DNA from 4 places in the Nocardia sp. NPDC052254 genome. Region 1 is predicted to be linked to each of the others. Evidence: riboswitches for the same ligand, from Rfam matches in the RefSeq annotation. Region 1 holds a riboswitch; each other region holds the start of a gene.

The links. A riboswitch is a leader RNA that binds a small molecule or an ion and turns the genes downstream of it on or off. The one in region 1 is predicted to bind cobalamin.
Region 2: linked by a shared signal. The riboswitch ahead of AB0L57_RS30805 (ABC transporter substrate-binding protein) and the one ahead of cobN (cobaltochelatase subunit CobN) in region 1 are both predicted to bind cobalamin.
Region 3: linked by a shared signal. The riboswitch ahead of AB0L57_RS19605 (CbtB-domain containing protein) and the one ahead of cobN (cobaltochelatase subunit CobN) in region 1 are both predicted to bind cobalamin.
Region 4: linked by a shared signal. The riboswitch ahead of metE (5-methyltetrahydropteroyltriglutamate--homocysteine S-methyltransferase) and the one ahead of cobN (cobaltochelatase subunit CobN) in region 1 are both predicted to bind cobalamin.

The regions. Positions count from the first base shown of each region.
Region 1 covers NZ_JBFAUW010000008.1:232,447-240,330, forward strand. The annotation lists gene AB0L57_RS21460 (precorrin-2 C(20)-methyltransferase) at 1-1,078, opposite strand, end outside; gene AB0L57_RS21465 (precorrin-8X methylmutase) at 1,075-1,710, opposite strand; gene cobG (precorrin-3B synthase) at 1,906-3,087, opposite strand; gene AB0L57_RS21475 (hypothetical protein) at 3,136-3,456, opposite strand; gene AB0L57_RS21480 (hypothetical protein) at 3,462-3,704, opposite strand; cobalamin riboswitch at 3,897-4,021, shown strand; gene cobN (cobaltochelatase subunit CobN) at 4,050-7,682, shown strand; gene AB0L57_RS21490 (PPOX class F420-dependent oxidoreductase) at 7,768-7,884, shown strand, end outside.
Region 2 covers NZ_JBFAUW010000021.1:66,280-74,163, forward strand. The annotation lists gene AB0L57_RS30775 (nucleotidyltransferase domain-containing protein) at 1-818, shown strand, start outside; gene AB0L57_RS30780 (dihydrofolate reductase family protein) at 815-1,366, shown strand; gene AB0L57_RS30785 (NUDIX domain-containing protein) at 1,428-1,982, opposite strand; gene AB0L57_RS30790 (hypothetical protein) at 2,067-2,897, shown strand; gene AB0L57_RS30795 (ATP-binding cassette domain-containing protein) at 2,932-3,714, opposite strand; gene AB0L57_RS30800 (iron chelate uptake ABC transporter family permease subunit) at 3,711-4,715, opposite strand; gene AB0L57_RS30805 (ABC transporter substrate-binding protein) at 4,745-5,782, opposite strand; cobalamin riboswitch at 5,832-5,958, opposite strand; gene AB0L57_RS30810 (PhzF family phenazine biosynthesis isomerase) at 5,997-6,872, opposite strand; gene AB0L57_RS30815 (MFS transporter) at 6,923-7,884, opposite strand, start outside.
Region 3 covers NZ_JBFAUW010000007.1:169,398-177,281, reverse strand. The annotation lists gene AB0L57_RS19625 (CoA transferase) at 1-385, shown strand, start outside; gene AB0L57_RS19620 (CoA ester lyase) at 437-1,348, shown strand; gene AB0L57_RS19615 (flavin reductase family protein) at 1,366-1,869, shown strand; gene AB0L57_RS19610 (hypothetical protein) at 1,874-2,575, opposite strand; gene AB0L57_RS19605 (CbtB-domain containing protein) at 2,981-3,196, opposite strand; adenosylcobalamin (AdoCbl) riboswitch at 3,205-3,353, opposite strand; gene rsrA (mycothiol system anti-sigma-R factor) at 3,743-4,009, opposite strand; gene AB0L57_RS19595 (sigma-70 family RNA polymerase sigma factor) at 4,054-4,668, opposite strand; gene AB0L57_RS19590 (aminoacyl-tRNA deacylase) at 5,124-5,624, shown strand; gene AB0L57_RS19585 (MarR family transcriptional regulator) at 5,771-6,271, shown strand; gene AB0L57_RS19580 (hypothetical protein) at 6,407-6,733, shown strand; gene AB0L57_RS19575 (SOS response-associated peptidase) at 6,763-7,596, opposite strand; gene AB0L57_RS19570 (aldehyde dehydrogenase family protein) at 7,742-7,884, shown strand, end outside.
Region 4 covers NZ_JBFAUW010000001.1:845,391-853,274, forward strand. The annotation lists gene AB0L57_RS03940 (methylenetetrahydrofolate reductase) at 1-215, opposite strand, end outside; gene metE (5-methyltetrahydropteroyltriglutamate--homocysteine S-methyltransferase) at 284-2,548, opposite strand; cobalamin riboswitch at 2,684-2,917, opposite strand; gene AB0L57_RS03950 (pyruvate carboxylase) at 3,122-6,514, opposite strand; gene AB0L57_RS03955 (bifunctional 2-methylcitrate synthase/citrate synthase) at 6,661-7,785, opposite strand; gene prpB (methylisocitrate lyase) at 7,785-7,884, opposite strand, start outside.

The sequences.
Region 1 (7,884 bases):
CCGAGGACACCACCACCACGCGGGCCCCGGATTTCGCGAGATCCAAGGCCATCGCGGCACGTTCGGATTCGACGCGGTTGTCGCTGAGGTGCCGGCGCTGCCCCGGCCGCACCGGAACGCGGTCGACGTAGGTGGTGTAGCCGACGATATCGGTGGCCGCCGCCAGCGCGCGGGTGACCTCCGGAGTGGTCCACTGGGGTGATCCGGGACCCAGGCCGACCACGACCACCTCACCGATCTCCGCGGTGTCGGCATCGCGCCCGTCCTGGGCGGTGGCGGGGCCGTCGGTGAACGGTATCTCGGTGGTCGGGGTGGGACCGGGGACCACGGTGATGGCGAAGTAGGGGACGTCGGCGTCGGAGACCTCGGCGGCGGGCAGGATCCGCTGCCGTCCGGTGCTGGCACGTTCGACGTAGTACGCGCCGGACAGTCTGCCCGAGTCCGAGAGCGCTTGCCGCACACCGGGATAGGTGCGGCCCAGTTTCATGATCGCCGCGGCGTCGCAATCGGCGAGCCGGGCCGCGAGCTGATCGGGCGGCATGGTCCCGGGCAGCACGGTCAGTACCTGCTCGCCCTCCACCAGCGGGGTGCCCAGTGCCGCCGACGCCGCGCTCACCGAGGTGATACCGGGAACGATCTCGGCAGGGAAGCGATCGGCGAGCCGTCGGTGCATGTGCATGTAGGAGCTGTAGAACAGCGGGTCGCCCGCCGCGAGCAGGGCCACTGTGCGGCCCGCGGCGAGATGGGCCGCGAGCACCTCGGCGGCCTGTTCGTAGAACTCGTCGATGGCGCCCTGATAGCCACCCGGATGATCGGTGGTCTCGGTGGTGACCGGATACACCAGATGTTCCTCGAGCTGGCCGTCATGCAGGTACGGCGCCGCGATGGACCGCGAGATGCTGCGGCCGTGGCGGGCGCTGTGGAAGGCGATGACATCGGCGGCCGCGATGATGCGAGCGGCCTTCACCGTCACCAGTTCCGGGTCGCCGGGCCCGAGCCCCACACCCCACAATTTCCCGGGAGCGACAGCTGCCGCGTCGTGCGCGGATTCCGTTCCGGGGCGCTGAGTTTCGCTCATTCCTGTTCGCTCGCGATCGCATTGAGGGCGGCCGCGGTGATCGCGCTGCCGCCGCGGCGGCCGTGCACGGTGAGGTATTCGACGCCGCCGTATTCGGCGAGGGCCCGCTTGGATTCGGCGGCGCCGATGAAGCCCACCGGAATCCCGAGGATCGCCGCGGGGCGGGGCGCGCCCGCGTCGAGCATGTCGAGCAGGTGGAACAGGGCGGTGGGCGCATTCCCGATCGCCACCACCGCGCCGCCGAGCCGTGTGCGCCACAGTTCCAGTGCCGCGGCCGATCTGGTGTTGCCCAGCCGCTGTGCCAGTTCGGGAACGCGCGGATCGGACAGCAGGCACAGCACGTCGTTGTCGGCGGGCAGACGCTTGCGGGTGACTCCGGAGGCGACCATCGTGGCATCGCACAGGATCGGCGCGCCGGCGCGCAGGGCGGTGCGCGCGGCCGTCACCACATCGGGGGTGTGCGAGATGTCGGTGGTGAGGTCGACCTGCCCGCAGGCGTGGATCATGCGCACCACGACCTGCGCGACGTCCGCCGGAAACCGGGCCAGATCGGCTTCGGCCCGAATGGTCGCGAACGACCGCCGATAGATCTCGGCCCCGTCGGTGAGGTAGCTGGTACGCACGTCGGACATGGGGTTCACCCTAGCGGTGGGAATGTGGCCCGCAGGCGGCAGCGTGCGTAACCACGGAGGGCCCGCGTGGACGCCGCTATCGGGTGCCGCGGTGGGAATGTGGCCCGCAGGCGGCAGCGTGCGTAATCATGAAGGGTCGCGTGGACGCCGCCATCGGGTGCCGCGGTGGGAACGCGGCCCTCGCCGGTGGGCCGCTCAGGGGCCGGTGATCCGGTAACCGCCGGGTTCGGCGACCACATCGGTGACCGCGCCGGGCGGGCGTCCGCAGCGGCGATCACACCCCGACCAGTGCTGACGTCCGGCCGCGACCACATGATCGGCGTCGATTCCGGTGCCGTCGGGTGCGGGCGCGCCGCCGGGGACGACCCGTCCGGACGCGACGGCCGCGGCGGCATCGGCGCGCACATCGGTGAGTGACTTCGCGCATCCGGGCCGCCCGGCACAGGCGGACATCAGCAGCCACGGTGAGGCCGCGTCGAAGATCAAGCCCATCGGCGCCAGTACCCGTACCACCTGTTCGGCGGTCCATTCGTCGAGATCCGCGAGCAGCAGACTACGCCAGGGGGTGATGACGATCGGATGTTCCACCGCCGCGAGGAATTCGGCGGTCCGGGCCGGCAGGGCGCCGAGCGGGACGGCCGCGCCCAATGCGATCCGATCGCCGGGCTGCGGTAGCCAGCCGATCGGAATGTCTTGTCGGGCAGTGAATTCCACCGGTGCGGCCGCCGGGCGCAGGGGTAGGTCATCGAGAATCCGCGCGGGCCCGTCGGCGATCTCGCGCAGCCGCCACCGCGCACCGCGCAGCCGCTGGAAGCTGTGCGCCGCCGCGAGGATCGTCGACACCGCCCGTCCGGCGGGGATCCGCGCGCCGGAATCAGCTCCGGCCAGCACGAGCGCGTATTCGCCGGGGCCGGTGGCGTGGATGCCGATGTCGCCGCCGAATCCGCTGACGTCCCCGCGCCCGTCGTCGAGGGTGAACAGGACCCGACCGGGCAGTTCGGCGAGTTCGGCCGCGGCCCGTAGCCCCGTGTCGAGCTCGGCCGCCAGCGGGCGCACATCGGCGATGCCGCCGATCCGGCCCGACAGTGGCGAGGCGACGATGTTGCGGACGCGCTCGTGTGTGGGTGAGGGCAGCAGACCGGCGGTGCCGAGCCGCTGTGCCAGCGCGGCCGCGTCGTGCATCTGGCGCAATTGCACATTGCCGCGTGAGGTCAGCTCGATGGTGCCGTCGCCGAGATCGGCCGCCGCGCTCGCCAGCGCCCGCAATTGATCGGGCGTCAGCACGCCGCCGGGCAGCCGGATCCGGGCCAGCGGGCCGTCCGCGGCCTGGTGCAAGCGGAGCACGCCGGGGCAGGAGTCGGGGGCGGATCGCGTCATGATCGTTCCAGCCTACGAGGCTCGCGCGGCGCCGGAAGGGGGCGCCGGTCAGTGACCGCGTCGCAGCATCGGCCGGGGATCGCGGGGCAGACCGCTGGAGTCGAAGGCGGGGCCGGGCCAGGAATCCGACAGCAGATTCGGGATGGCGTGGTGGGTGACCCGGTCGTGATGGGCTGTCGCGCCGAACAGGCTGATGCCGCCGATGAACGCCACCGCGCAGATGATCCCCGCCGTCAACGCCCAGCCCCGGTGTCCAGTACCGGCGGCGGTGAGGCCCATCGCCAGGGTCGCGAATCCGATCAGAACGCAGAAGTAGCTGGTCCAGGCCACGCGGCGATTACGCCGGACCCAACTCGGTGTATCGGACATTCCGATCACCGACCTTCCGGCCCGCTTCCACCGCGTGCGCGCATGACCAACTTCCACAGCCGTTCGTCGGCGTAGGTGTTGTCGAGCAGGTGCGGAGTCACATGCCGGTCGGCGCGATCACGGCGCACGGTGGACTCGAATACCAGCAATCCGAAGATCGCCACGACGGCACAGGCACCGGCGGCGACGAGCAGCAGCCCGCCACGCCCACCGGCCGCAGCGGCAAGAGCCATTGCCAGCAATGCCACAGCAATCATCATGCATACAATTCCCGACCAGGCGGCGAAGCGATTCCGCCTGGCCCATCCCGGTGAGTTTGGCATACACACAGCGTACGCCGGGGTCATGGTCTCGGATATGGCGATCGGCGTCGTTGTGGACCGCATTGCGTCCCAACGGAAACCACATCGAGATCTGCCACCGTGCGGGCGGAGCAGGGCTCGGAGCGGGCCGGGTGCGGCGGCGCGATAGCATCCGGGTTGCTCGCTCTACGAGGAATCCGGTGGAATTCCGGTGCGGTCGCGCCACTGTGACAGTCAGACCCTCCGGGCGGGCAGCCGAATCCGCGATGGGCGCGTCACCCGAGGAGAACTGTGATCCTGCTGCTGTCCACCTCCGACACCGATCTGCTGTCCGCGCGGGCCAGCGGCGCCGGCTACCGGCTGGGCAATCCGGCCCGGCTGCTGGTCGAGGACCTGCCTGAACTGCTGACCGGGGTCGATCTGATCGTGGTGCGGATCCTGGGCGGGCGCCGGGCCTGGGAGGAGGGCCTGGACGCGCTGCGGGCCAGTGGTATCGCCCTGGTCGCACTCGGTGGCGAGATGGCACCCGATGCCGAGTTGATGGAGTGCTCCACCGTTCCCGGCGGCGTCGCCGCGGACGCGCACAACTACCTTGCCGCCGGTGGCGCGGACAATCTGCGTCAGTTGCACAACTTCCTGTCCGACACGGTGCTGCTGACCGGTCACGGCTTCGAGCCGCCGGTGCAGCTGCCGTCCTGGGGTGAGCTCGAGCGGACGCCAGAGGCGTTGACCGGTAACGACTCTCGGATTCCGGGTCGCGTCCCGACGGTGGCCGTCCTGTACTACCGGGCACAGCATCTGGCCGGGAACACCGCCTATGTGGAGGCGCTGTGCACGGCGCTGGAACAGGCGGGTGCCCGGCCGCTGCCGCTGTACTGCGCGTCGCTGCGCAATGCCGAGCCGGAACTGATGGACACCCTGCGTGGGGCCGACGCCCTGGTGGTGACGGTGCTGGCGGCCGGTGGCACGAAACCCGCCACCGCCTCGGCGGGCGGTGACGACGAGGCCTGGGATATCGGCGCGCTGGCGGATCTGGATGTGCCGATCCTGCAGGGGTTGTGCCTGACCAGCGGGCGCGCCCAGTGGGAGGACAACGACGACGGCCTGTCGCCGCTGGATGTGGCCACCCAGGTCGCGGTGCCGGAATTCGACGGGCGCATCATCACGGTGCCGTTCTCGTTCAAGGAGTTCGACGCCGACGGATTGTCCGCCTACGTCCCCGATCCGGAGCGCGCGGCGCGGGTCGCGGGAATCGCGGTCCGCCATGCGCGCCTGCGGTATCTGCCCGCCGGACGGCGCCGGATCGCCCTGATGCTGTCCGCCTACCCGACCAAACATGCCCGCATCGGCAATGCCGTGGGCCTGGACACGCCCGCGAGCGCGATCCGATTGCTCACCGAGATGAGTTCGGCCGGTTACGATCTCGGCGATCCGGGTCAGGTGCCGGGGCTGCTCGAACGCGATGGCGACGCACTCATCCACGCGCTGATCGCGGCCGGCGGCCAGGATCAGGACTGGCTCAGTGCCGAACAGCTGGAAGGTAATCCGATCCGGATCGGCGCCCGGCAGTACGCGTCCTGGTTCGCGACCCTTCCCGAGCAGTTGCGCACCGCGGTGATCGAGGCGTGGGGACCGCCGCCGGGTGAGTTGTTCGTCGATCGCTCCGTCGATCCCGACGGCGAGATCGTCATCGCCGCACTGCGTTTCGGCAATATCGTGCTGCTGGTACAGCCGCCGCGCGGATTCGGCGAGAACCCGGTCGCGATCTACCACGATCCGGATCTGCCGCCGAGCCACCACTATCTGGCGGTCTATCGATGGCTGTCGGCGCCGGCCGAGGGCGGTGGCTTCGGTGCCGACGCCATGGTGCATCTGGGCAAGCACGGCAATCTGGAGTGGCTGCCCGGTAAGACCCTCGGCATGTCGGCGGCATGCGGGACCGATGCCGCGCTCGGCGATCTGCCGCTGATCTACCCGTTCCTGGTCAACGATCCCGGCGAGGGTACGCAGGCCAAGCGCCGCGCCCACGCCACCCTGGTCGATCATCTGATCCCGCCGATGGCCCGCGCGGAGACCTACGGCGATATCGCGCGCCTGGAGCAACTGCTCGATGAGCACGCCAACATCTCGACGCTGGACCCGGCCAAACTGCCGGCCATCCGCCAGCAGATCTGGACCCTCATGCGGGCCGCGAAGATGGACCACGATCTGGGCCTGGACGAACGGCCCGACGAGGAATCCTTCGACGACATGCTGCTGCACGTCGACGGCTGGCTGTGCGAGATCAAGGACGTCCAGATCCGCGACGGCCTGCACATCCTGGGGCAGGCGCCGGTCGGTGAGGGCGAACTGGACCTGGTGCTGGCCATGTTGCGCGCGCGTCAGCTCTGGGGCGGTGAGTTCGCGGTGCCCGGCCTCCGCGAGGCCCTGGGACTCGACGAGTCCGGTGCGGAGGTTCGCGAACGGGTCGACGCCGTCGAACAGCGGGCCCGTCGCCTGCTCGGTGAGTTGCAGGCCGCGGACTGGTCCGCGCGGGTCGCCGACGAACTCGTGGCCCGGCACGAACCGGAGGTCGCGAACCCGCAAACACTGGTCGAGGTCCTGCGTTTCGCCGCCACCGAAGTCGTGCCCCGGCTGCGGCAGACCGGCGTCGAGATCGGCCGCATCCTGCACGCTCTCGACGGCGGCTTCATTCCGGCCGGTCCGAGCGGTTCACCGCTGCGCGGGCTGATCAATGTCCTGCCCACCGGCCGCAACTTCTATTCGGTGGATCCGAAGGCGGTGCCGTCGCGGCTGGCCTGGGAAACCGGTCAGGCCATGGCGGATTCGCTGCTCGAGCGCTATCTGGCCGATCACGGCGAATACCCGCGTTCGGTGGGCCTGTCGGTGTGGGGCACCTCCGCCATGCGGACCGCCGGTGACGATATCGCCGAGGTTTTCGCCCTGCTCGGGGTGCGGCCGGTGTGGGACGAGGCGAGCCGTCGGGTGACCCGGCTCGAAGTGATCGAGCAGGCGGAGCTGGGCCGGCCGCGCATCGACGTCACGGTCCGGATCTCCGGCTTCTTCCGCGACGCCTTCCCGCACGTCCTGGCGCTACTCGACGACGCGGTGCGGTTGGTGGCGGGTCTGGACGAGCCGGCGGAGTCGAATTACGTTCGCGCGCACACCGATGCGGATCTCGGCGAGCACGGTGACCACCGGCGCGCGACCACCCGGATCTTCGGTTCCAAGCCCGGCACCTACGGCGCCGGCCTGCTGCAATTGATCGATTCCAAGAGCTGGCGCACCGACGACGACCTCGCGCAGGTCTACACCACCTGGGGTGGCTACGCCTACGGCCGGGATCTCGACGGCGCCCCCGCGGCCGACGATATGCGCGCCGCATACCGCCGCATCGCCGTCGCGGCCAAGAACACCGACACCCGCGAGCACGACATCGCCGATTCCGACGACTACTTCCAGTACCACGGCGGCATGGTCGCCGCGGTCCGGGCGCTGACCGGCAGGAACCCGGAGGCCTACATCGGCGACAGCACCCGCCCGGACTCGGTCCGGACCCGGACGCTGTCGGAGGAGACCACCCGGGTGTTCCGCTCGCGAGTGGTCAATCCGCGCTGGCTCGAGGCGATGCGCCGGCACGGATACAAGGGTGCGTTCGAGATGGCCGCGACGGTGGACTATCTGTTCGGATACGACGCCACCACCAATGTGGTCGCCGACTGGATGTACGAGAAGCTCTCGGAGAGCTACGTTTTCGATGAGGTCAACCGCAAGTTCATGACCGAGTCGAATCCGTGGGCGCTGCACGGCATCGCCGAACGGCTGCTCGAGGCCGCCGAACGCAAGCTGTGGGAAGCGCCGCAGCCGGAGACGCTGGATCGGTTGCGTCAGATCTACCTGGAGACCGAGGGCGAGCTCGAATAGGCCGGGCCGTTACGTCGAGGTGCGGATCGGGGAATGCGTCCGCGGACCGATGTCGGCGACCATTGCGGCTCGTACTGTCGAATGCATGAACTGGAACGAGCTCGCACACCAGAAGTACGTGCTCCTCACCACCTACAAGAAGGACGGCACGCCGGTCGCGACGCCGGTCTGGGTGGCCCCCGACGGCGACGACCTGGTGGTG
Region 2 (7,884 bases), on a different contig from region 1:
CGCTCGTCGAGTCGCAGTCCTTTCCGGTGGAACTGCGCCCCTATCTGCAGGAGCTGGTCCGTCGCGTCCGGAGCGTGTGCGGAGTGCGGGTGGTGAGCGTTTTCGCGGTGGGTTCGCTGGCACTGGGCGACTATCGACGTGCGCGCAGCGACATCGACGTGACGGTGGTCGTCGATCCCGCACTGCCGGATGCGGCGGTGCTACGGCTGGCCGAGGTCCTGACCGATCTCGAGTGTCCCGCGGCGGGGCTGGAACTGGTGTTGTACGACGCCGACGTGATCGGTCGTCGCTGCGATCGGGCCGGTTACCGCCTCGATCTGAACACCGGCCCGCTGCTGCCCCACAAGGCGAGCTTCGACTCGGCGCGGTCCCCGGCGTTCTGGTACGTGATCGATCGCGGTGTCGCCTGCCAATCGGGAAAGCTGCTCTACGGTCGCCCGGTACGCGAGGTCGTGGCGGCGCCGGTATTCGCGGACCAGCTCGCCGCGGTGCGGGCGTCGGTTCGTGAACATGCCACCGGCGCCGGCCATCTGGCCGACAACCAGGTGCTCAACGGGTGCCGCGCGATCGTGTTCTGCCGGACCGGGCGATGGTTCGCCAAGCGTGGCGCCGCGCACCGGATCGCGAGGGCGGAGCCGCGGTTCGGGCCACTCGTCGATCGAGCGCTGCGCAGCTTCGAGCGTCCGCGCGCACAGAACTTGTCGCTCCCGGATTCCGCTGTCGCACAGTTCCTGTCCTGGGCCGGGGAGTGTGTGGAGCGCGCGCCGAGGGGGAGCACCGATGAATTTCGGTCGTGGGGGAGGTCTACCCAGTCATGAGGAAACTGATCTATGGGTTCACCGTATCTCTGGACGGCTACATCAACGATCGCGGCGGGCGCATCGACTGGACCGACCCGGACGAGGAACTGCACCAGTTCCACAACGACCGCTACCGCGAGATCGAGGTCTCGTTGCACGGCCGCCGGCTCTACGAGCTGATGGCCGAGTACTGGCCGCACGTAGCCGAGGACGCGTCGCCCATCCAGCGGGAGTTCGGCGAGCTCTGGACGAACAAGCCCAAGGTCGTGTTCTCCCGGACGCTCACCGCGGTGCAGTGGAACAGCACCCTGGTCCGTGAGAACGCGGTCGAGGAGGTTCGCAGGCTCAAGGCCGGTGGCGACGGCGTCATGGAGGTCGGCGGTGCGGGGCTCGCGGCCGCACTGATGCCGCACGGACTCATCGACGAGTACCAGTTGTTCGTCTCGCCGGTGGTACTCGGCGGCGGCACCCCGATGTTCCCGTCGCTGGACGAGCGCCTCCGACTCCGATTGACCGAGACGAGACATTTCGCCACCGTGGTGATGATGCGTTACCGCGCCGACTGAGGTCCGGTCCGTCAGCCGCCTGCCCACCGGTCAACGAACCGCCGCGTCCCGCCCTGTGCACTCACGCGGCGGTGAGCTTGGTGAGGAACCGGCCGAGGTGCGGGTCGGATTCCGGGAGTGCGCGCGAATCGAGGTCCCACCATTGCGCTTTCGAGAACTCGGCGGGATCGAGGTGGTAGGTGTGTGCGCGGTGACCTCGGACGACATACCACAGCGACACATCGCAATGTGAGTTGTCACCGACGGTCGTGGTGATGGTGAGGAACAGGGGAGCAGCACCCACCACGGTGAATTCGGCCTCGATGCCGATTTCCTCGGAGGCTTCGCGCACGGCGGCCTCGAGCGGATGTTCGCCCGGTTCGACATGTCCGCCCATCGGCAGCCACAGCCCCGACTTCACGTGCGAGCCGAGCAGCAGCGCCCGTTCGTCCGGGTCGACGACCACCACATAGGACACCAGATGCTGTGCGGGAGTGGCAGGCCGGGAGATGCGCCGGAAAATGTCATCGGTACCGGCGAGCCACGTCAGTGCCGTATCGATGTGGTGTAGTTCGATCGCATCGAGTGGCGAGATTCCCCGGATGAGCTGGGCGACAGCAACAGTGGCGGGACTCATGCTGCGACCATAGCGGCGAGCACCGACACCACTGCCCGCATATCCGCTGACTCGTGTCCCGAACCCGCCCATAGAGTGACACCCATGTGTGTCTCCGTCGCGCGTGCCGCGTTCACCGGCACCACCGTCTACTGCGGACGAGTCGACCATCCCTACCACGGGATGATTCACGTTCTCGGATACCAGAACACGGCCGTCGATCTGTCCGGCGGGGCCAACGCGATGCTGCTGCACGTGCCCGCCGCCGAGACCATGACGCGGGACAACTTCGTATCGGTCCAGCAGCACGGGGACGTGCTGCAACGGATGGTGGACGCGGTGGGTCCGGTCCCGGCGGCGAGCGCGCGGTCCGATGGCATCGACTGGATGGGTTCGGTTCCCCAGGTCCGAATTTTCGAGCACGACGTGTACACGGTGCTGCTCGCCGATGATCCGCGGGCGATTCCCGCGGCACTCGATCGCGTCCCCCGGCGCAGGCGGCCGCCGCTTCGACCCGAGCTGTTCACCTTCTACGCCGACCACTTCCCGAACCACACGATCGTGTTGTGCTGCTTCGACAATGCGGAGGCGGAAAGGGCCAAGCCACTGATGTTGTGGTTCGCACCCGCCGACCCCGATCTGCTCGTCGCTCCCGCATTGGACGCACACACCGGCGGTGCGCCCGACGTGCGCGATCCCGTCCCCGTCGACCACTGGGTCCTGTTCGGCAGCGATGAGACCCCGCCGGAATGGGGCCGGGCAGTGGATTATCCGGACGAGATGTCCCGGGGCTTGCGTTCCTATCTGCCGGACAATGTGATCGGGCGGTACTACGGCGACGGGCAGACGCTGCCCAACGGCGATTTCGCCATCGACCGCGGGGACATGTTGCGCGAGGATCCGGAGGAATGGATTCGCCGGGTCTCAGTCGGCTGAAGCGGGTTCGACCGTGCCCGAACGCTGTCCGGCGTCACACACCCTGATCAGGCAGATCGGGACGGAACGACACCACGGGATATCCCCGATCGGGGTCGGTGCCGATCTGGGCGCGCACCTGATACACCCGGCTGACCATGTCGGTGGTGATCACCTCGGCGGGCGCGCCGAAGCCGACGATGCGGCCACGGTCCAGGATCAGTACCCGGTCGCAGAACATCGCGGCCAGGTTGAGGTCGTGCAGCGCGATGTAGCAGGTCACCGGGAGCGCGGTCACCAGGGTGAGGAGATCGAGCTGATGGCGGATGTCGAGGTGGTTCGTCGGTTCGTCCAGCAGTAGCTCACGCGGTTGCTGGGCCAGCGCCCGCGCGATATGCGTGCGCTGGCGTTCGCCACCGGACAGCGTGTGCCAGCGGTTCTGTGCCTTGTCGGCCATCGCGGTGTGCGCCAACGCCTTTCGTACCGCCTCGGCATCACTGCCGGCATCGCCGCCGAACACCCCGCGATGGGGGATACGCCCGAGTGACACCACGTCTTCGACGGTGATGTCGATCTCGGTGTCGGCGTGCTGTTCGACGACCGCGACCCGGCGCGCGATCCGGTTGCGGCGCCAGCCGCTGATATCGGCGCCGTCGAGGAGTACCCGCCCGCCGTCGGGGCGGCCGATACCGCTGAGCAGGCGCAGCAGCGAGGATTTGCCCGAACCGTTCGGCCCGAGCACGCCGATGGTCTCGCCGACGGCGGGCTCGATGGTGACATCGTCGAGTACCAGGTTCCCGCCCCGCGTCCAACGCAGATGCTCCGCGCGCAATGTCATGCCATCGCTCGATTCCGTAGCAGCAGTGCGATGAACGCCGGAACGCCGATCAGCGCGGTCGCGACCCCGACGGGAACTTCGGTGGGCGCGAAGACGGTTCGCGCGGCCACATCGACCCAGACCGTGAAGATCGCGCCGGCCAGCACGGTCACCGGCAGCAATCGGCGGTGCCGCGGCCCGACGACCAGGCGTGCCGCGTGCGGCAGCACCAATCCGACGAATCCGATCGCACCGGCCGCGCTCACCAGGGCGGCGGTGATCAACGCGGTGACCGCGAGCAACAGCGCCCGCGTCGTCCGCACCGGAATACCCAATGCCGCCGCCGCGGACTCACCGAAGGTGAACGCGTCCAGCGCCGGGGCGCAGCTCAGGCAGATCACGAGTCCGGCACCCGTGATCGCCCCGCACACGGCGACGTCGTTCCAGTCCGCACCGGACAGCGAACCGAGCAGCCAGAACAACACGCCCCGGGTCTGTTCGGCATCGGCGCTGGACACCACGATGAACGAGGTGAGCGCCGAGAACAGCTGCGTCGCCGCGACACCGGCCAGAATGATGCGGGCCGTCCCGCCACCGACGGCGGCGGCGAGGATCAGCACCAGCGCGAACGCGGCGATCGCCCCGCCGAACGCGCCGGCGGTCAGCGAAATCGCCCCGCCGCCGAGACCGAGTACCGCCACCGCTACCGCGCCGGTCGACGCGCCGGAGGAGATGCCGAGTACGAACGGATCGGCCAGCGGATTGCGCAGCACCGACTGCATGATCGCACCACACAGCGCCAGCCCGGCGCCGCAGATCGCCGCGAGCAGCGTGCGGGGCAGTCGCAGCTCCCATACGATGCCCTCTTTGATCCGGCTGACGTGCGCCGCGTCGAATCCGAGGTGTTCGCCCACGACCGAATAGACCTCGCTCACCGACAGATCGGCCGGGCCGATGGTCAGCGTGATCGCGATCGAGACCACCAGCACCGCGAGCCCGGTCGCCAGCAGGACCGCGACCACCGGCACCCTGCGCCGGGCGATGGTCGCGGTCAGCGGACCGGTCCCCACTGCGCCAGCGCCGCCGCCACCTTCTCCACCCCGTCCACGGTGCGCAGCGATGGATTCAGATCGGCGCCGTTGACCACGACGAACCGTTTCTCCCGCACGGCAGCCATCCGCTGGGTGACCGGATGTGACTGCAGGAAGGCGATTTTGCTGTCGAGGCCGTCACCGTCGATCGTGCGCCGGCTCAGGTCGGCGAGCACCAGGGCGTCCGGATCACGGTCGGCGACGCTTTCCCAGCCGACCTGTGGCCATTCGTCGGTGGTGTCGGCGAAGACGTTGCTCGTACCGGTCGCGTCCGCGATGATTCCGGAGGAACCACAGCATCCGGCCATATACGGCGTGCGGATGTCGGAGAACCAGAATGCGAGGCGCACACCCGAGTTCTTCGTGGCCGCGGTGGCCGCGTCGAGGCGGCGCTGCAAGGACGCGATCAGCGTCTCGCCGCGATCGCTCACATCGAAGATCGCGGCCAGCTGACGGATTTCGGTGTAGACCGAGTCGATGCGCAGCGGTTCGGTGCGGCCGCCGTCGGCGTTCACACTCGAGGTCCGGCCTTCGCAGTCGGTCGGTGACAGATAGTTCGGCACCCCGAGCTGATCGAACCGGTCGCGGTCGGCCACGCCGCCGGTGCCCAGAGTGCCGCCGAAGGACGCGGCGACGAAATCGGGCTCGGCGCCGAGCACGGCCTCGAGCGACGGCTGATTCTCGGCCAGTCGCGGCACCTTCGCATTGGCGTCGGCCAGATCCGCGCGCACCGGGTCGGTCCAGGTGGCGGTGCCGGCCATCCGATCGGCCAGGCCCAGTGACAGCAGAATCTCCGTCGATCCCTGATTGAGCGAAACCGCCCGCCGCGGCGGCGCCTCGACGGTGACCGCCCGCCCGCAATTCTGGATCGTCAGGGGGAAACCGGCCCGGGACTCGGCGGGTGGGCCGGCGGTGTCGCCGCGGCCGGCGCACCCGGCGAGGCTCACCGTGACAAGCAGCGCGAACAGGGCACCGAGGTGCCGGATCACCGAACGCATGAGGCGTGAACTCCTTGATCAGGGCCCGGCCGCGGAGCCGTGAAAAGCGGTACCACGATCACCGAGTAGCCGGGCTCCGGCCCGAATCGAGCCGTTACCGTTGCGCGTCAGCCCCGGATTCACACCGGTGTTCCCTCGACGATCGCTGCCCAGATGCTACCGGTGGGATAAATGGACTTTTCGGACGGATGGCGTGCTGGCCACCGTCGCCGGATCAGCGCAGAGGTGGGTCGAGCCGGACTGCGGTGCCCGACACCCGGATCCGCTCCTGGCCCGGATCGAGCGTGACTTCCAGCAGTGAGGGCCGCCCCATGTCGTGGCCCTGGTGGAGGGTCAACCGGGCGTCGGGCGGGACCAGACCGAGCCGGCGGGCATATGCGCCGAAGGCGGCAGCGGCGGCGCCCGTGGCGGCGTCTTCGACGACGCCGCCGACAGGGAATGGGTCGCGGACGTGGAAGACCGTCGCGGATTGACGCCAGACCAGCTGCACCGTGGTCAGATCGAGCCGGCGCATCAGGGCGAGCAGGCGGTCGAAGTCGTAGTCCAGGTCGGCCAGTCGCTGTCGTGTGGCCGCCGCCAGCACGAGGTGGCGCACCCCCGCGTAGGCGATCTTCGGGGGCAGCGCGGCATCCAACTCCCGCTTCGCCCAGCCGAGTGCCGCCAGGGCTTCCGCGACATCCGCCGGGTCCGCCTCGTACACCCGCGGCGGCACGCTGGTGAGCGTGGCCTTCGGTATTCCGGCTTCCTCGTGGACGGTGACCGGCACCCGGCCCGCCCGGGTGTGCAGGTCGAAGTTCCCGGCGCCGAGCTTTTCGCCGAGCGCGATGGCGGCGGCCACGGTGGCGTGGCCGCAGAAGTCCACTTCCGCCTCGGGGCTGAAGAACCGGAGGGTGCAGGACCGGAGGTCGTCCGGGTCGGGACCCGGGGTGAGAAAGGCGGATTCCGAGTAACCGAGTGCGGCGGCGATGCCGAGCATCGTGGTGTCGTCGAGTCCGGCGGCGTCGAGTACGACGCCGGCGGGGTTGCCGCCGTGGGGGCTGGTCGCGAAGGCGGTGTAATGCAGGACGTTGTCGGTGATCGGGCTGTTCATGAGTGAGATCCCTTGTCGGAGAGTCAGATTGGGGAAATGTGGGCGAGCGGTCACCGGCGGCCGGGCGTGCCCCACCGTTGCCGCGAGGCGGACAGGGCGAGCAGGGTGCCGATGGCGAAGGCCGCTGCGGCAAGGGCCGCCGAGAGCCGTAGACCGGGGATGAAGTCGCCGGCGGCGGCGAGTGTGCCGAACAGCGCGACGCCGACGGTGCTCCCGACCTGGCGGGAGACGTTGAAGACGGCGGCCGCGATGCCCGCCCCCGACGCCGGAGCCGCGTCGATGATCGCCGCGGTGGCGGCCAGGGCGGTCGTGGTCTGGCCGAGACCCGTGGCGATCAGGGCGAACAACAGCGCCCAGTAGGGAGTGTGCGGTCCGGCGACCAGCCAGCCGAGGAAGCCGGCGGTGCCCAGCGCCAGACCCGCGGCCATCGGGACGTACGGGCCGGTGCGGGCGACGATCCGGCTGAACAGCGGGGCGGCGATCAACCCCATGCACACCGATGGCAGCAGGGCGAAGCCGGTGGCCAGGGCGCCCAGACCGCGCTCCTGCTGGAAGTACAGAGTGCTCAGGAAGAGCATGCCGTAATAGCCGAGACTGATCAGCAGCCCGATCACGGCGGTGCCGGTGAATGCTCGGGAGCCGAACAGCGACGGGGGGAGCAGCGGCGCACGGCCGTCCGCCCGCTGCTCCAGGGCGCGCTCGACCAGGGCGAAGGCGATCAGCGCGGCGGCGCCGAGGCCGAAGGCGGCCAGGACCGGCGCGGCCGTCCAGCCGCGTGTGCTCGCCTCGTTGAGGCCGAAGGCCGAGGCGACGAGCCCGACGACGCCGAGTATCTGCCCCAGCGGGTCCATCCGGCGAGCTCCTGCCGTGCGGGAGCGGGCGCGCAGGTGACGCCGGGTGAGGAAAATGGCGAGGGCGCCGACGGGCAGATTCAGCCAGAACACGAAGCGCCAGTCGAACGCGGAGACCAGAATTCCGCCGACGACCGGACCGGCGCCGAACGCGACGGAGG
Region 3 (7,884 bases), on a different contig from region 1:
CGACGCCGATTTCGCCGATCCGCAACGCCGGCTGAAACGGGCGAGTGAGGTCGACGCGGTGGTCGCCGACTGGGTCCGGGTACACACCCTCGACGAGGCGATGGCCGTCTTCGAGGCCGAGCAGGTCGCTGCCGCACCGGTTTACGACACCGCCGACCTGGTACGCGACGAGCAACTGCGCCACCGCGAGGTCTTCGTCCGGACACCCGACGAGGAATTGGGAACCATGACCGTGCAGGCGCCGGTACCCCGGTTCTCGGCGACCCCCGGCAGCATCACCCATCTCGGCCCTCGCCTCGGCGCCCACAACACCGAGGTCTACCGGGACCTGCTCGGACTCGACGACACCGAACTGTCCGCCCTGCGCGCGCAAGGCGTGCTCTGACCGCTTGCACCGGTACAGACTGTTTCCATTACAGCACAAAGGATTTCGACCATGACCGACCTGTTGCGCCGCTCGGAGCTGGCACTGCCCGCCGTCAACGACCACATGTTCGACAAGGCGCTGTCGTGCGGCGCGGATCTCGTCTTCCTGGATCTCGAGGACGCCGTTCCCGCCGCGCACAAGATCGAGGGCCGTAGCAAGGCGATTCGTGCGCTGACCGAACTCGACTGGGGCACAACCGTTCCCGCCATCCGGATCAACGGGCTGGACACCCCCTGGTGTCACGACGACATCATCGAGGTCGTCACCAGGGCCGGGAACAAGCTCGAGACCATCGTCGTCCCGAAGGCGCGCACGGCGCGCGACGTCTGGTGGGTGGACATGCTGCTGACCCAGCTGGAGACCAAACTCGGCCTGTCCCGGCGCATCCGGCTGGAGGTCCTGATCGAAGAGGTCGAGGGGCTGGCGAACGCCGAGGCCATCGCCGTCGCGAGCGATCGGGTCGACGCGCTGATCTTCGGTGTCGGCGACTTCTCGCTGTCCCAGGGTGCGCGGGTGGACACCAATTTCGAGCCCCTGGGTGACTATCCGGGCGACTTCTGGCACTACGCGCGGAACAAGGTGCTGGTGGCCGCCCGGATCGCGGGGATCGACGCCCTGGACTCCCCCTATCCCGACTATCGCAACCTCACCGGCTACGAACGTGATGCCGGGCGGTCGGCGCTGCTCGGCTATACCGGAAAGTGGGCGATCCACCCCGATCAGGTGCCCGTCGCCAATCGGATCTACGCGCCCACCGCGGACGACATCGCGCTGGCCGAGCGTAATCTCGCCGCCTACCGCGCGGCCGAGGCGCGGGGACGCGGCGCCGTCGGCGTCGAGGGCGTACTGGTCGACGCCGCACACGTGAAGATGGCGGAGGCGACACTGGCCCGCGCGGCGCTCGTTTCCGCTCGCGGCTGATCCGGCGAGGCACGACCATGCTCGAATTACTCGAGGAACGCACCGACGGACTGGCGCTGCGGCACATGTTCGCGACCTTCCCCGCCGGGGTCGTCGCGGTATGTGCCGACATCGACGACGCGCCCTGCGGTTTCGCGGTCAGCACCATGGTGCCGGTGTCCCTGGACCCGCCGCTGATGCTGTTCTGCGTGCAGCGCACGTCGACGACGTGGCCGCAGTTGTCCACCGCCGAGCGCCTGGGCCTGAGCCTGCTCGGCGCGGACCAGCACGCCGCGGCCCGGGCACTCGCAGGTCCCGGCGGCGAACGCTTCCGGGACCTGCGAGTACATCGCGGCGATCGGGACGCCGTCTTCATCGACAGCGCAACCTGCTGGGTCGAGGGCTCGGTGCACAGCATCGTGGACGCCGGTGACCATCTGGTGGTCATCCTCGGCATCCATCGAACAGCCACTCGCGCGGGCGGGCGGCCGCTGGTCTTCCACGACCACGGCTTCCGCCGGCTGCAGGAACCCGAGGTGTGACGGGCTAGTTCTTCGGCTTGTTCAGTGTGTCGAAGAACTGGATCCCGCTGATCACCGCGACCGGAACCCCCAGGATGATGGTCCCCGCCGCGGCGCCGAGCGCGGCACCGGCGGAGCCGCCCGCGAGGCAGCCGCCCGGTGCACCGGCGAAGAAGATCGGGGGCATCAGCGCGGTGCCGACCAGCGCACCGGCCACACAACCACCGACCAGGCCGATGGCGGTTCCGACGAGCACACCCAGACCGGTCGCGAGACCGATCTGGTTGGCCGCCACACCGAGGGCGTCGTTGAAGTCGGCCTGATCATCGATCGGAGTCAGATCCGGTGTCGTCGAGGCGACCGCCTCGGCCGGATTCGTGCTGGGCGTCAGCACCGCGGTCCGGCCGTCGACCTGCGCCGCGATCGGCCAGTCCCGCTGATCGTGCTTGTAGGTCAGCGGCAGGCCGGCGACGAGATTGCCGTTGTCGTCGAGGATTTCGAATTGGTTGCCGCGCACGTTGAGCCGGCCGCCGTCGGTCCGCAGCACCACCGAGTGGTCGACCACATTGGCCGTGTAGTGGATCCCGGGCAGCACATCGGTGCTCACGGTCGAGCCGGGCCGTTCCTGCGGGGCCGCCGGGGCATCGGCATTCGCGGTACCACCGGCGACGGTCAGTGCCGCGATGGTCAGCGCGGAGCCGAGAACGAGTGAGGTCCTGGTCTTCATGGGATTTCCTTGGTGATCGATCGGAATGGCCTGGTGGACAGCGACTCTCGTGGTCGCCGTGGATACCGTCGGCGGCGATCGCGACGTGCAGGGCATGACTTCTCCAGATGCCGGCACGACGAGGGGACCGTCCCGCTCATGCGGGCGCGGTCATGAGACGAACGACAACGCGAGGTGCTGCGGACCGCCTGTCGAGGCGGTCGGCTCGGCACGGCGACAGCCGCGCGCCGAGCTCACCTCATCGACCACTGTGCGGCGTTGCGGCGGCATCCGAGGATGCCGCGATCACACCGGTCGCGGTGTCGATGACTGAATGTTTTCCGGCACAGACGAATACCGAATATCCCAGGAAGCTCCGGCAAGCTCCGACGGATGGTTCGCCGTCCGGCGGTGAAACCCGCGTGCTCAGTGGCAGGGGAAACCGAGGAAATGACGTGCGTCGTGCACGAATTCGTGGACATGCATATCGCTGCCGAAGATCGACACCGCGCCCTGATCCACACCGATGAAGTAGTACGCCAGCAGCGCGAGGATGGTCGTTCCCGCCAGCCACAACGCCGTGGTCGGGATGGACAGCGACACCGGCCGGATACCGGCCTGAGGTGCATACGACGTGGCCATGAACTTCTCCTCACCTGACGGGGATATCGCGTCCCCGGGCACTACTACCGGCGACGATCAAGGGTCCGACTCGAAGTTCCGACAAACTCCACACGGCGGCGCGACCGTCCCGGAATCTCACCGGGTTCCTCTACTCATCGCTCGTATCACCATAAGAGAACGCGAATGCCGAGGTCAATCCACCGGGGTGGACTCGTTCGAAAACCGCACTTCCGCCGGGCCGTCCGCGGCTCCGGTCACGCCCGCCGCGGCGCGATCCGATCCTTGACGAGCGGTACCTGGCGAGACGGCCGATTGCGGCGTCCGGCCCGGCCGCATGTAACCTTTTCTCCCGGAACTCGCACCTGAGGCGGGTTGATCCCCGTCCAGGGGCCAGAAGGGAGATACCGATGGGTAAGCGTGGGCGTAAGAAGCGCAGCCGCCGCAAGAATGCGGCCAACCACGGCAAGCGGCCGAACTCCTGAGCCGTCGCGCCGTGCGATAAACGCCGAATGCGGCATGTCATCGATGGATGGCATGCCGCATTCGGCTTTCATGAGTGTGTGCTCAGCGCTCCGGTTCGACCCGGGTCTCGGTGATCGTGACCGCCTGCCGGATCTCAAGGGTGAGCCGCTCACGCAGTGATTCGGGAGCCCGGTCACCACCGCATTTGCGGCTGAGCAGCCGCTTGAGCTTCTCCTCCAGGCCGTAGGCCTCGATACATGGAGAGCAATGGTCCATGTGGTGCTGCAGACGCGCCCGGGTGGCATCGTCGCATTCGCCGTCGAGCATGAGCCACACGTCGGTGAGCACCGCCGAACAGTCCAGCTCCATTCCGTCCCCAGCGCCCCGATCGTCGTGCTCGTGCCCACTGTTGCTCACTGGGTTACCTCCTGACGCGCGCCGTTGCCCGGTCGGTTCCGGTCGAACCCCCGCTCGTGTGCGACATCGGCCAGCAGCCCCTTGAGCTGCTTACGTCCGCGATGCAGCCGGGACATGACGGTGCCGATCGGAGTCCCCATGATGTCGGCGATCTCCTTGTAGGGGAAGCCCTCCACGTCGGCGTAGTACACCGCCATGCGGAATTCCTCGGGCAGCGACTGCAGGGCAGCCTTGATGTCGTCGTCGGGCAGGGCCTCGAGCGCCTCCATCTCCGCGGATCGCAGACCGGTGGACGTGTGCTCGGCCGTGGCGGCGAGCTGCCAGTCGGTGATCTCGTCGGTCGGATACTGCGCGGGCTGGCGCTGCTTCTTGCGGTAGGAGTTGATGTAGGTGTTGGTGAGGATTCGATACAGCCAGGCGCGTAGGTTGGTGCCCTCCCGGAACGACCGGAAGCCCTGGTACGCCTTGGCGAAGGTCTCCTGCACCAGATCCTCGGCATCGGCCGGATTACGGGTCATCCGCAGGGCCGCGCCGTAGAGCTGATCCAGCAGCGGAAGTGCGTCGCGCTCGAAGCGCCGGGCGAGTTCGGTGTCGTCGGCAGTGCTGCGCACGGTGGATTCCCCGACCTCTACGGCGGCATCGGACGAGGCGGTCGCCTCGTCTTCCACCGGGTCGTCGGGGATCTCGATGTCTTCCGGCCGGGAACCGCCCGCGCTCTCACCGCGGGGGCGATCGGCCGCCAGTTCGTCGTCGCTCGTCACGGAAGTCCCTTCGGTCGCCGTAGCAGTTGAATCTACCGCGCGCGCGGGATGCCGGCCGAACCCGGTGTCCGGGGTCACGATGTCGATCAGCGAGTACGCGTGCGAGTCGCCGATCGTTACCGGGCGTTCGTCGACGAGGACGGTCACCGGCTTCTCCTTCGAGCTGTCTGGGTCGCGTGCGGTTGTGCTGACAACCGCTCCGTGCTGGCGGAACAGTTCAACATGGCAAGCGCCCGCTGTGTTCCCGGCCGACCCCGCCGACAGGCAGAAATCCCGTTTGCCGGGTGGAAACGGACATCGGTACGGTGGCCGGCATGGCCGCATCCACACCCGCGATCGGAGCGCTGATCCGTGCCCGGGTCCCCCATGTGGTGCATTCGTATCCGCACGATCCGCGCAGCGACAACTACGGCGACGAGGCGGTCGCGGCGTTGTCGGAGCGGGTGGGTGTCAGCGCCGAGCAGATCTTCAAGACGCTCGTCATCGAACTGTCCACCGGAGCCGCGGCCGTGGCGGTGGTACCGGTGCCGCGATCGCTGTCGTTGAAAGCGGCCGCCGCGGCGCTGGGCGCGCCCAGGGCGGCGATGGCCGACAAGGTCAAGGCACAACGCATCACCGGCTATGTCCTGGGCGGAGTGTCACCATTGGGTCAGCGGCGTGCACTACCGACGGTGATCGACGATTCCGCCTCGAATTGGGATCGCGTGCTGTGCAGCGCCGGTCGTCGCGGGCTCGAGATCGAGCTGGCACCGGCCGATCTGATCCGTCTCACCACCGCCGTCACCGCTCCCGTCGCGGGCCCCTGACCCGTCGGTGCCCCCGGCAGCCGGCGCCGGCGCGGTCCGAAACATCGCCACATCACAACCGCTTTGTGTATACAAATAGTTGATTGCCGCAAGTAGTTGGTCGCCGCCGGTGACACGGCGGGGACGCACAGCAGGAGGCCGCGGAGATGGACGGCGAACAGGTGACCGACACGATCGGCCAGCAGCTGATTCGCCTCGGGCGCATCCGAGAGCGAACGAATGCCCAGGTCGCGGCCGCTTCTCATGGCGAGGTCGACACCTCCGCGTATCGCATCATCTTCCGGCTGCTCAGCGATGGGCCGATGCGGTCGGGCACCCTGGCCGAGGCCATGTACTCCGATGCCTCCACCATCAGCAGGCAGGTGGCCGGGCTGGTCAAACGGGGCCTGCTCCGTCGCGAGGCCGACCCCGACGACGGCCGCGCCAGTGTGCTGATCGTCACCGAAGCCGGCCGGGAGATGGCCGTGCACCTGCGCGCCCTGCGCAACGAGATGATCGGGCGCATCCTGACCGACTGGAACGACGCCGACCGCGAGCAGTTCGCGATCCTGTTCCATCGCTTCGTCGACGATTACGAGGCCGCGCGCCCGGCGATGCTGGCCACGGATGTACATCCGGAGGCAGTGGCACCCGAGAAGGACGGATAGCGACACTCCGGCCGGACACGCAGAACCACGGGTGCGATTCACAGGAATCACACGAACCACACCGCCGGCTGTGCGTTACTTGTCGGGCAGTTCGTTCTACCCCCGATTCGTTTCGAACCGAGGATGTGATGCGAAATGACCCACCGTCCGCGCGTGCGCAGCCTGATCGTCGCGGCCACCGGCGCCGCACTTCTCCCGCTGGGAGCCGGTCTGCTCACCACCGCACCGGCGAATGCGGCACCCCGCCCAGCGGTTCCCGCCCGCAATCCGAACTTTCCGCTGGGTGGTGGCGAAGCCGAGCAGCCGGGCAAGCCGGAGAAGGAGCCGCGGACAGAGAAGGATCCACGGGCCGAAAGGGCCGAGAAGTTGGGCGGAGCCACCGCCACCGACATCATCAACATGAGCGCGCACCTGCTGAAATGCGGGCTCAACATCGCGGCACCGACCGTGAAATGCGACTAGCCACACCGCAGCGCGCCGGGGGCCGGGGTTCAGATCAGGCTGATCTGCCCGGCCTCCTCGCCACTCGCGCCGGGCGCCGGGTCCAGCAACCGCGGCCCGTTGTTGCGCACCGAATTCACCAGAGGTGCGACCGGTCGCGCGACGATCGACGAAACCAGCTGCGCCCCTGGGGTTTCCAATAGATCGGCCGGTGCCGGATGGTCGGGATCGAGCCACGCGTCCCACTGCGCGCGCGGCATCATCAGCGGCATCCGATCGTGAATGCGCGTGAGGTCACCGACCGCGTCGGTGGTCAGGATCGTGCAGGACAGCAGTGGTGCCATGTCCCGGTGCTCCGGATCCCGCCAGACCGACCACAACCCGGCCATGTACAACCGGTGCCCGTCGGCATCGGACATGTAGTACGGCTGCTTGACCGCCTTGCCCGACCCCGTGGGGTGCGGTTCGGCGAGCCACTCGTACCACCCGTCCATCGGCACCAGACAGCGCCGCTTCTTGACCGCGTCCCGGAACGAGGGCGCGGTTGCGGCCCGATCGGCGCGGGCGTTGAACAGGGGCTTCCCCTTGGCCGGAACCCCCGGCTCACCGGCTTTGGCCCACACCGGCACCAACCCCCATCGCATGCGGCGGATGCGCAGCGCGGGATCGTCGTCGGGATGATCGTGATCGTGGCGGCGAACCACGGTGAGTACCCGGTTCGTCGGTGCGACGTTGTAATTCGCACCAGGCGCACCCGCGCCGGATTCGCCGGCCCGCGCAGCCGTGCCGTTCCCCGGGGCGATGCTGTCGCCGGTCTCGTCCAGAGCGTCGAGTTCGACCGCCAACCTCGCCGGATTCGCCGTGGTCGCATATCTGCCGCACATGTCTCCATGCTGCCATCGCGCACCGACGACGACCGTAAGCTCGGAGGTATCCGCGCGACGAGAACAGACAACTGAAGGCGGTTGACATCACATCTTGGGTGTGAGAACTTCTTGCCACAACTCTCTCAATAGGGGTCGCCGAATCATGTCCACCACCGAATCCACCGCTGAGTCCACCGCCGCCGCGGCGACGGCATCCGCATCTGCCCCGGCCACCGAGCTCACCTCGGTGAATCCGGCCACCGGCGAGGTCCTCGCCACTCACCCCATCGCCGACGAAGCGGCGGT
Region 4 (7,884 bases), on a different contig from region 1:
AATGCCGGATGCATGCGTTCGAACTGACGCACCGCGCGCCACAGCCGCGCCTCACCGGCGGCGTCGCGGGGCGGATTGAACTCCACGGAGAACGGCACCCGCATCGCGGCGGAATGAGCGTGCAGGCTTTGAACCACCGACCTGGCGCCGGACACCGGAGTGGGCCGGACAGCGGGACCGGGCGCGGAATGTTCCGGCATCGGATTGGAGTACATGTTCACCTCGGGACTAGGAATGACGGCCGGGGGTGCCGGGCCCGCCATCGCGGTCCCGGCACCGTTCGTCAGCGCAGTGCGGCAGCCGCTGCCACCAGGTTGCGCAGCGACTCGGCGACCTCCTCGGTGCCGCGGGTCTTGAGACCACAGTCCGGATTCACCCAGAGCCGTTCGGCCGGAACGGCCTTCAACGCCAGCTCCAGCGAGCTCCGGACCTCCTCCGGACCGGGCACCCGGGGCGAGTGGATGTCGTAGACGCCCGGTCCCACACCCAGGTCGAAGCCCGCGGCATTCAGGTCGTCGAGCACCTCCATATGCGAGCGTGCCGCCTCGATCGAGGTGACATCGGCGTCCAATCCCGCGATGGCGCCGATGATCTCGCCGAATTCCGAATAGCACAGGTGAGTGTGGATCTGCGTCTCGTCGGCGACACCGGCTGTCGACAGCCGGAACGCGCCGACCGCCCACTCGAGATACGCGGCCTGATCGGCGCGACGCAGCGGCAACAATTCCCGCAGCGCGGGCTCGTCCACCTGGATGACGCCGATCCCGGCCGCCTCCAGATCCACCGTCTCGTCCCGGATGGCCAGCGCGATCTGACGCGCGGTGTCGGCCAGCGGCTGATCGTCACGGATGTAGGACCATGCCAGGATCGTCACCGGACCGGTCAGCATCCCCTTGACCGGCTTGCTGGTCAGGGACTGCGCGTACGTGCTCCACTCGACCGTCATGGCCGCCGGTCGCGTGACGTCGCCGAACAGGATCGGCGGGCGCACACAGCGAGTGCCGTAGGACTGCACCCAGCCGTTCGCGGTCGCGGCGAATCCACCCAGCTGCTCGGCGAAGTACTGGACCATGTCGTTGCGTTCCGGCTCACCGTGCACCAGCACGTCCAAGCCGATCTCCTCTTGCAGCGCAATGACTTCGGCGATCTCGGCGCGCATGCGGCTGTCGTACTCGGCGCGGTCGATCCGGCCGCGGGTGAGCTCGGCGCGGGCGATCCGGATGCGGCCGGTCTGCGGAAACGACCCGATCGTGGTGGTGGGCAGCAGCGGCAACTTCAGTCGTCGCTGTTGAAGCACCCGCCGCTCGTCGGCCGAGGTTCGCTGTGCCGCATCGGAGTCCAGGGCGGCCGAGCGATCGCGCACCGACTCGATGCGCAGGCGCGGATCGGCGCGGCGGTCCGCGACGGCGGTGCGCGCGATCTCCAACTGCTCGGCGACCGTGTCCGCACCGTCGTACAGGGCGGAGGCCAGCAGCCGGACCTCGGCGATCTTCTCCGTGCCGAAGGCGAGCCAACTGCGCAGACGCGGCTCCAGTCCGGTTTCGGGCTCGAGGCTGTAGGGCGAATGCAACAGCGAGCAGGAGCTCGACACCGCCACCGTGGCCCCGGCAGCGCGCAGTTCCCGCAGCCTGGGCAGCGCCGCGTCCGGGTCGATGCGCCAGACGTTGTAACCGTTCACGATGCCCGCGACGACCACTGTGTCACGCAGCTCCCCCGCGGCTGCCACGTCGGCGTCGCCACCGGCGACCAGGTCGACAGCGATGCCCTCGACACCGGAGTCGGCGAGCACGGGCAGCGCCGCGCCCAGGCGGCCGAAGTAGGAGGCCACCAGAATCGATGGCCGCGCGGCCGACTCGGCCAACCGCTTGTAAGCGGTGTGCACCACTGCCAGCTCGGCCTCGGTGAGATCGGTGACCAGCGACGGTTCGTCGAGCTGCACCCATCGCGCACCGGCCTCGGCGAACAGGGCGAGCAGCTGTTCGTAGAGCGGAAGCAGATCGGGCAGCCGCTCGAGCAGTTCGCTGCCGTCCACGGACTTGGCCAGTTTCAAGAAGGTGATCGGACCGACAACCACCGGCCGGGCCGGAACCCCCAGTGCGAGCGCCTCTTTCAACTCCGCGAGGGGCTTGTCGGGATGCAGCGAGAACTCGGTCGCGGCCGAGATCTCCGGTACGAGGTAGTGGTAGTTGGTATCGAACCACTTGGTCATCTCGAGCGGTGCGACGTCCGCGGTGCCACGCGCGGCCGCGAAATAGCGATCGAGCTCATCGGCGACGCCCTGCACTCGTTCGGGCAGCGCGCCCAGCAGCACGGCGGTGTCGAGCACGTGGTCGTAGTACGAGAACGTTCCCACCGGAATGGAATCCAGGCCGGCGTCGCGGACCGCGGTGAGCTGATCGACACGCAGCTCCTGGGCCACTTCGTGCAATTGCGCGGCCTCGATGCGGCCTGCCCAGTACGACTCGATCGCGCGCTTCAGTTCGCGATTCGGGCCGATCCGCGGCAGACCCAGCACAGTGGCGGTGAACGTGTTTTCAGGGTTCGACATCGATGAGCTCCATGGTCAGCAGCCGATGACCGCCGCCCATCCGGAGCACACGCTGAGGGAGCCCAAGAAGCATCATCCCGTGCCCGGGTCCACTCGGCGTAGCGCCCGATCCACGAGGCGACGACCGCCGGATACGGCGTATCCGGCACAACGGGCAGGTCTTCGGACTCGTGGGCGCCACCCGAGAGGGGCGACCCCGGCTGTTCGTGCCGGGGCTGGACCTACCGGCCGTCGCTTCCCAGGCATCAGTACGTGTGCCCAGTGCGAATGACGGCTGTCGTTCCCACTCACCGCTGCGGGACAGTCCCGGAGTTCCACCGAGTTCCCTCTCACCCGGTGTCCGCGCGAACGCGAGACCGGGCTTCGACGCCGTCGGATGGATCAGGGGCTCCTCGACTCCACCTCCGGCGAACCAGCTGCGGAAGCAAATATAGCGAATCGGACTGTCGTCCCGATAGGCGGCAGGCACATCTCATCAGGTGGACACCCGCGAACCCACGGATTCGGATGCGGATCCCCCTGGCAGCGTGGTGCTCGCAGACCCGGCGGCGCGGGCCGGCGAGCACCACGGGGTCAGGACAGGGTCATCAGGAGATCCCCGCCATCGACCTGCTGGATGGAACCGATGGCGATGCGGTCGACGACACCGGCGCGCTGAGCGGTGATCGCGGCCTCCATCTTCATCGCCTCGATGGTCGCCACGGTATCGCCCGCTTCGACCCGGTCACCCACCGCGGCCGCCACGGTCACCACGCCCGAGAACGGGGCGGCGATGTGCCCGGTGTTGCCGAGGTCGGCCTTCTCCGCCAGCGGGATCTGGTCCGCGATCGACCGGTCCCGGACCGCGACCTGCCGCAGCTGGCCATTGAGCAGGCACAGAACCGTACGGATGCCTTTCTCGTCCGGTTCGGAGATGGCTTCGAGGCGGATCAGCAAGACCACGCCCGGCTCGAGCTGTACCCGATGCTCCTCGTCGTGGCGCAGACCGTAGAAGAACTGATTCGCCGACAGGGCCGAGATGTCGCCGTATTTCTCACGGTGGGTGCGGAATTCGGCGGCCGGTCCGGGAAACAGCAGCCGGTTGAGCGCGGCTCGCCGCTCGGTGGACGAGCTGTTCAATTCTCGCTCGTCGTCGGCGGTGAGCGCGACCTCCGGCCGGGCCGGGCCACGTCCGGTCAGGGCCCGCGTCCGGAAGGGCTCCGGCCACCCGCCGGCCGGAGTACCCAATTCGCCACGCAGGAAGCCCACCACGGAATCGGGAACATCGAAACGTGCCGGGTCCTCGGCGAATTCGTCGACCTCCACGCCCTTGCCGACGAGCGCGAGCGCGAGATCACCGACGACCTTGGACGATGGTGTCACCTTGACCAGGCGGCCCAGCAGCCGATCCGCGGCGGCGTAGTTCGCCTCCACATCCTCGAACCGGTCGCCCAGTCCCAACGCGATGGCCTGCTGGCGCAGATTCGACAGCTGACCACCCGGAATCTCGTGGTGGTAGACCCGGCCGGTCGGAGAGGTCAGGCCCGACGCGGCAACATCGAACGGGGCGTAGACCTTGCGCAGCGCCTCCCAGTACGGCTCGAGGTCGCAGACATTCTGCAGGTTCAGCCCGGTGTCGTGCGGCGAATGTGCCGCGGCGGCAACGATCGCCGAGAGTGCGGGCTGGCTCGTCGTGCCCGCCATGGGAGCACTCGCGCCGTCCACCGCGTCGGCGCCGGCCTGCCACGCGGCCAGGTAGGTGGCCAGCTGTCCGCCGGGTGTGTCGTGGGTGTGCACGTGCACCGGGAGGTCGAACTCGCGGCGCAGCGCGCTCACCAGGGTGTGCGCGGCGGGAGGTCGCAACAGCCCGGCCATGTCCTTGATCGCGAGTACATGGGCCCCGGCCTCGACGATCTGTTCGGCGAGCTTCAGGTAGTAGTCGAGGGTGTAGAGATCCTCGCCCGGGTCCGACAGATCGCCGGTATAGGACACCGCGACTTCCGCCAGCGTCGTTCCGGTCTCGCGTACGGCGTCGATGGCCGGGCGCATCTGGTCGACGTTGTTGAGCGCGTCGAAGATCCGGAAGATGTCGATGCCGGTGGCCGCGGCCTCGGAAACGAAGGCGCGCGTGACCTTTTCGGGGTAGGGCGTGTAGCCGACGGTGTTGCGCCCGCGCAGCAGCATCTGCAGGTTGATGTTGGGGATCGCCTCCCGCAGCGCCGCCAGTCGTTCCCACGGATCCTCGTAGAGGAACCGCAGCGCCACATCGTAGGTCGCGCCGCCCCAGCATTCGACGGACAACAGCTCGGGGGTCATCCGTGCCACATGCCCGGCGACCGTGAGCAGACCGCTGGTGCGCACCCGCGTCGCCAGCAGCGACTGATGCGCGTCGCGGAAGGTGGTCTCGGTGACCGCGAGTTCCTTGCGCTCGCGCAGCCAGCGCGCGAATCCCTCCGGCCCGCGTTCCCGCAGCAGTTGACGGGTTCCCGGCGGCGGCGGGGCCGACAGGTCGATATCGGGCAGCTTGTCGTGCGGATACACCGCCGTCGGGCGCGCGCCGTGCGGTGTGTTGACGGTGACGTCGGCGAGGTAGTCGAGGATCTTGGAGGCCCGGTCGGCGGAGGCGTGCCGGGTGAGCAGTTCGGGGCGTTCGTCGATGAAAGAGGTCGTGATCCGGCCGGACCGGAAGGCGGGATCGTCCAGAACCGCCTGCAGGAAGGGAATATTGGTCGCCAGGCCCCGGATGCGGAACTCGGTGACCGCGCGCCGGGCACGGGCGATGGCGGCCGGGAAGTCACGGCCGCGGCACGTGAGTTTCACCAGCATGGAGTCGAAGTAGGCGCCCACCTCGGCGCCGACGTTCGCTCCGCCGTCGAGACGCACGCCCGCGCCGCCGGGCGACCGATAGCCGGTGATGCGGCCGGTGTCGGGCCGGAACCCGTCGGCCGGATCCTCGGTGGTGATGCGGCACTGCAGGGCCGCGCCGCGGATGGTGATCGAGTCCTGGGTCAGGCCGAGATCGGCCAGCGTCTGCCCCGAGGCGATCCGCAGCTGCGCCTGGACCAGGTCGACATCGGTGATCTCCTCGGTCACCGTGTGCTCCACCTGGATACGCGGATTCATCTCGATGAAGACGTGGTTGCCGCGTTCGTCGAGGAGGAACTCCACGGTTCCCGCACAGCTGTAGCCGATCTGCCGGGCGAAGGCGACCGCGTCGGCGCAAATCCGTTCCCGCAGTTCCGGTTCCAGATTGGGCGCGGGCGCGAGTTCGATCACCTTCTGGTGCCGGCGCTGCAGCGAGCAGTCGCGCTCGAAGAGGTGGATGACGTTACCCTGCTGGTCAGCGAGGATCTGCACCTCGATGTGGCGGGGGTTGATCACCGCCTGCTCCAGGAAGACAGTGGGGTCGCCGAAGGCCGATTCGGCCTCGCGGGAGGCGGCCTCGATGGCCTCACGCAGCTGCGCCCGGTCCGCGACCCGCCGCATCCCCCGGCCACCGCCGCCCGCTACGGCTTTGACGAACACCGGGAAGTCCATCGTCTCCGCGGCGGACAGCAGTTCGTCCACGACGGCCGACGGCCGGCTGGACTTCAGCACCGGCAGGCCGGCAGCCTTGGCGGCCGCGATCGCGCGCGCCTTGTTGCCGGTCAGCTCCAGCACTTGCGCCGAGGGCCCGATGAAGGTGATGTCCGCCGCGGTGCAGGCAGCGGCAAGATCCGGATTCTCGGACAGGAATCCGTAACCCGGATAGACCGCGTCGGCCCCGGCTTGCCGTGCGGCAGCGATGATTTCCCCGACGGACAGATACGCGCGTACCGGATGCCCGACCTCACCGATCTGGTAGGACTCGTCAGCTTTGAGCCGATGTGGTGAATTCCGGTCTTCGTATGGGAAAACCGCAACGGTATTCGCGCCGAGCTCGTAGGCGGCGCGGAACGCGCGGATGGCGATCTCGCCGCGGTTGGCCACCAGGACTTTCGAGAACATGGAGTGGTCTACCTCATTGATTCGGGGAATCGGTGACGGGATGCGCACCGACGAGGAGGACGGCCCGCACCGGTGAGTGCGGGCCGTCGGGAGGGTCGCGCCGGGCTGTCAGACGGTGTCTTCCGGGTCTGCCGGCCCTGACACCGTCAGGCGACGACCGAACGTTGCGGCACACCCACGTACTCGCTGAGCGGCCGGATCAGCGCATTGGACTCGCCCTGTTCGATGATGTGCGCGGTCCACCCGGTGATCCTGCTCATCACGAAGATCGGGGTGAACACGTCGATATCGAAGCCGAGCAGGTAATAGGCCGGGCCCGTGGGGAAGTCGAGATTCGGCTTGATACCGGTCGCCTCGTTCATGGTGCGCTCGAGGATCTCGTACATCTCGACCCACTTCTGCCCGCCGGTGGTCGCGGCGATGTCGAGGAACGCCTTCTTCATCGTCGGCACCCGGGAATCACCGTTCTTGTAGACCCGGTGGCCGAAGCCCATGACCTTGTCCTTGTTGGCCAGCTTGTTCCGCAGCCACTGCTCGGCCAGGGCGGGATCGTCGATCTCGAGCATGTCCCGCATGACGGCCTCGTTCGCGCCGCCGTGCAGCGGTCCCTTGAGCGCACCGATGGCGGCGGTGACGGCACTGTAGATGTCGGACAGTGTCGAGGTGACCACACGCGCGGCGAAGGTGGAGGCATTGAAGCTGTGCTCGGCGTACAGGATCAGCGAGACCTCGAACGCCTTCACCAGTTCCGGTGCCGGCACCTTCCCGAAGCACATGTTCAGGAAGTTCTCCGCGTACCCCATGTGCGAATGCGGGGCGATGGGCTCGAGTCCGTGGCGACGCCGGTGATCGGCGGCGACGATGGTCGGCAGCACGGCCAGCATGCGCAGCGACTTGGCGCGGTTGGCCTTCGCCGAATTGTCGTCCTCCGCCGGATCTTCGGCGCCCAGATAGCTGATCGCGGTCCGCACCACATCCATCGGGTGGCAGCTGTCGGGCATCTTCGCGATCAGCGACAGCAGTGATCGATCGGCGCGGCGGGAGGCACGCTCCTGCTGCAGGAATTGCCCGAACTGGGCGTCGTCGGGCAGCTCACCGTGCCACAGCAGGTAGGCGACCTGTTCGAAGCTGCAGTGCTCGGCCAGGTCCTGCACGGCGTACCCACGGTAGGTCAGCGAGTTCGTTTCCGGCACCACCTTCGAAATCGCGGTGGTGTCGACGACGACACCGGCCAGACCCTTGTAGATGGTGGGAGTCACGGTCTCCGTCATCACTGGTTCCTTCCCAGAGTGAAATTGAAGATGTCGGAATCGAATTCGTTGTAACGCTCGTACTGCAGCAACTCGTACAGGCGGCTGCGGTGCTGCATG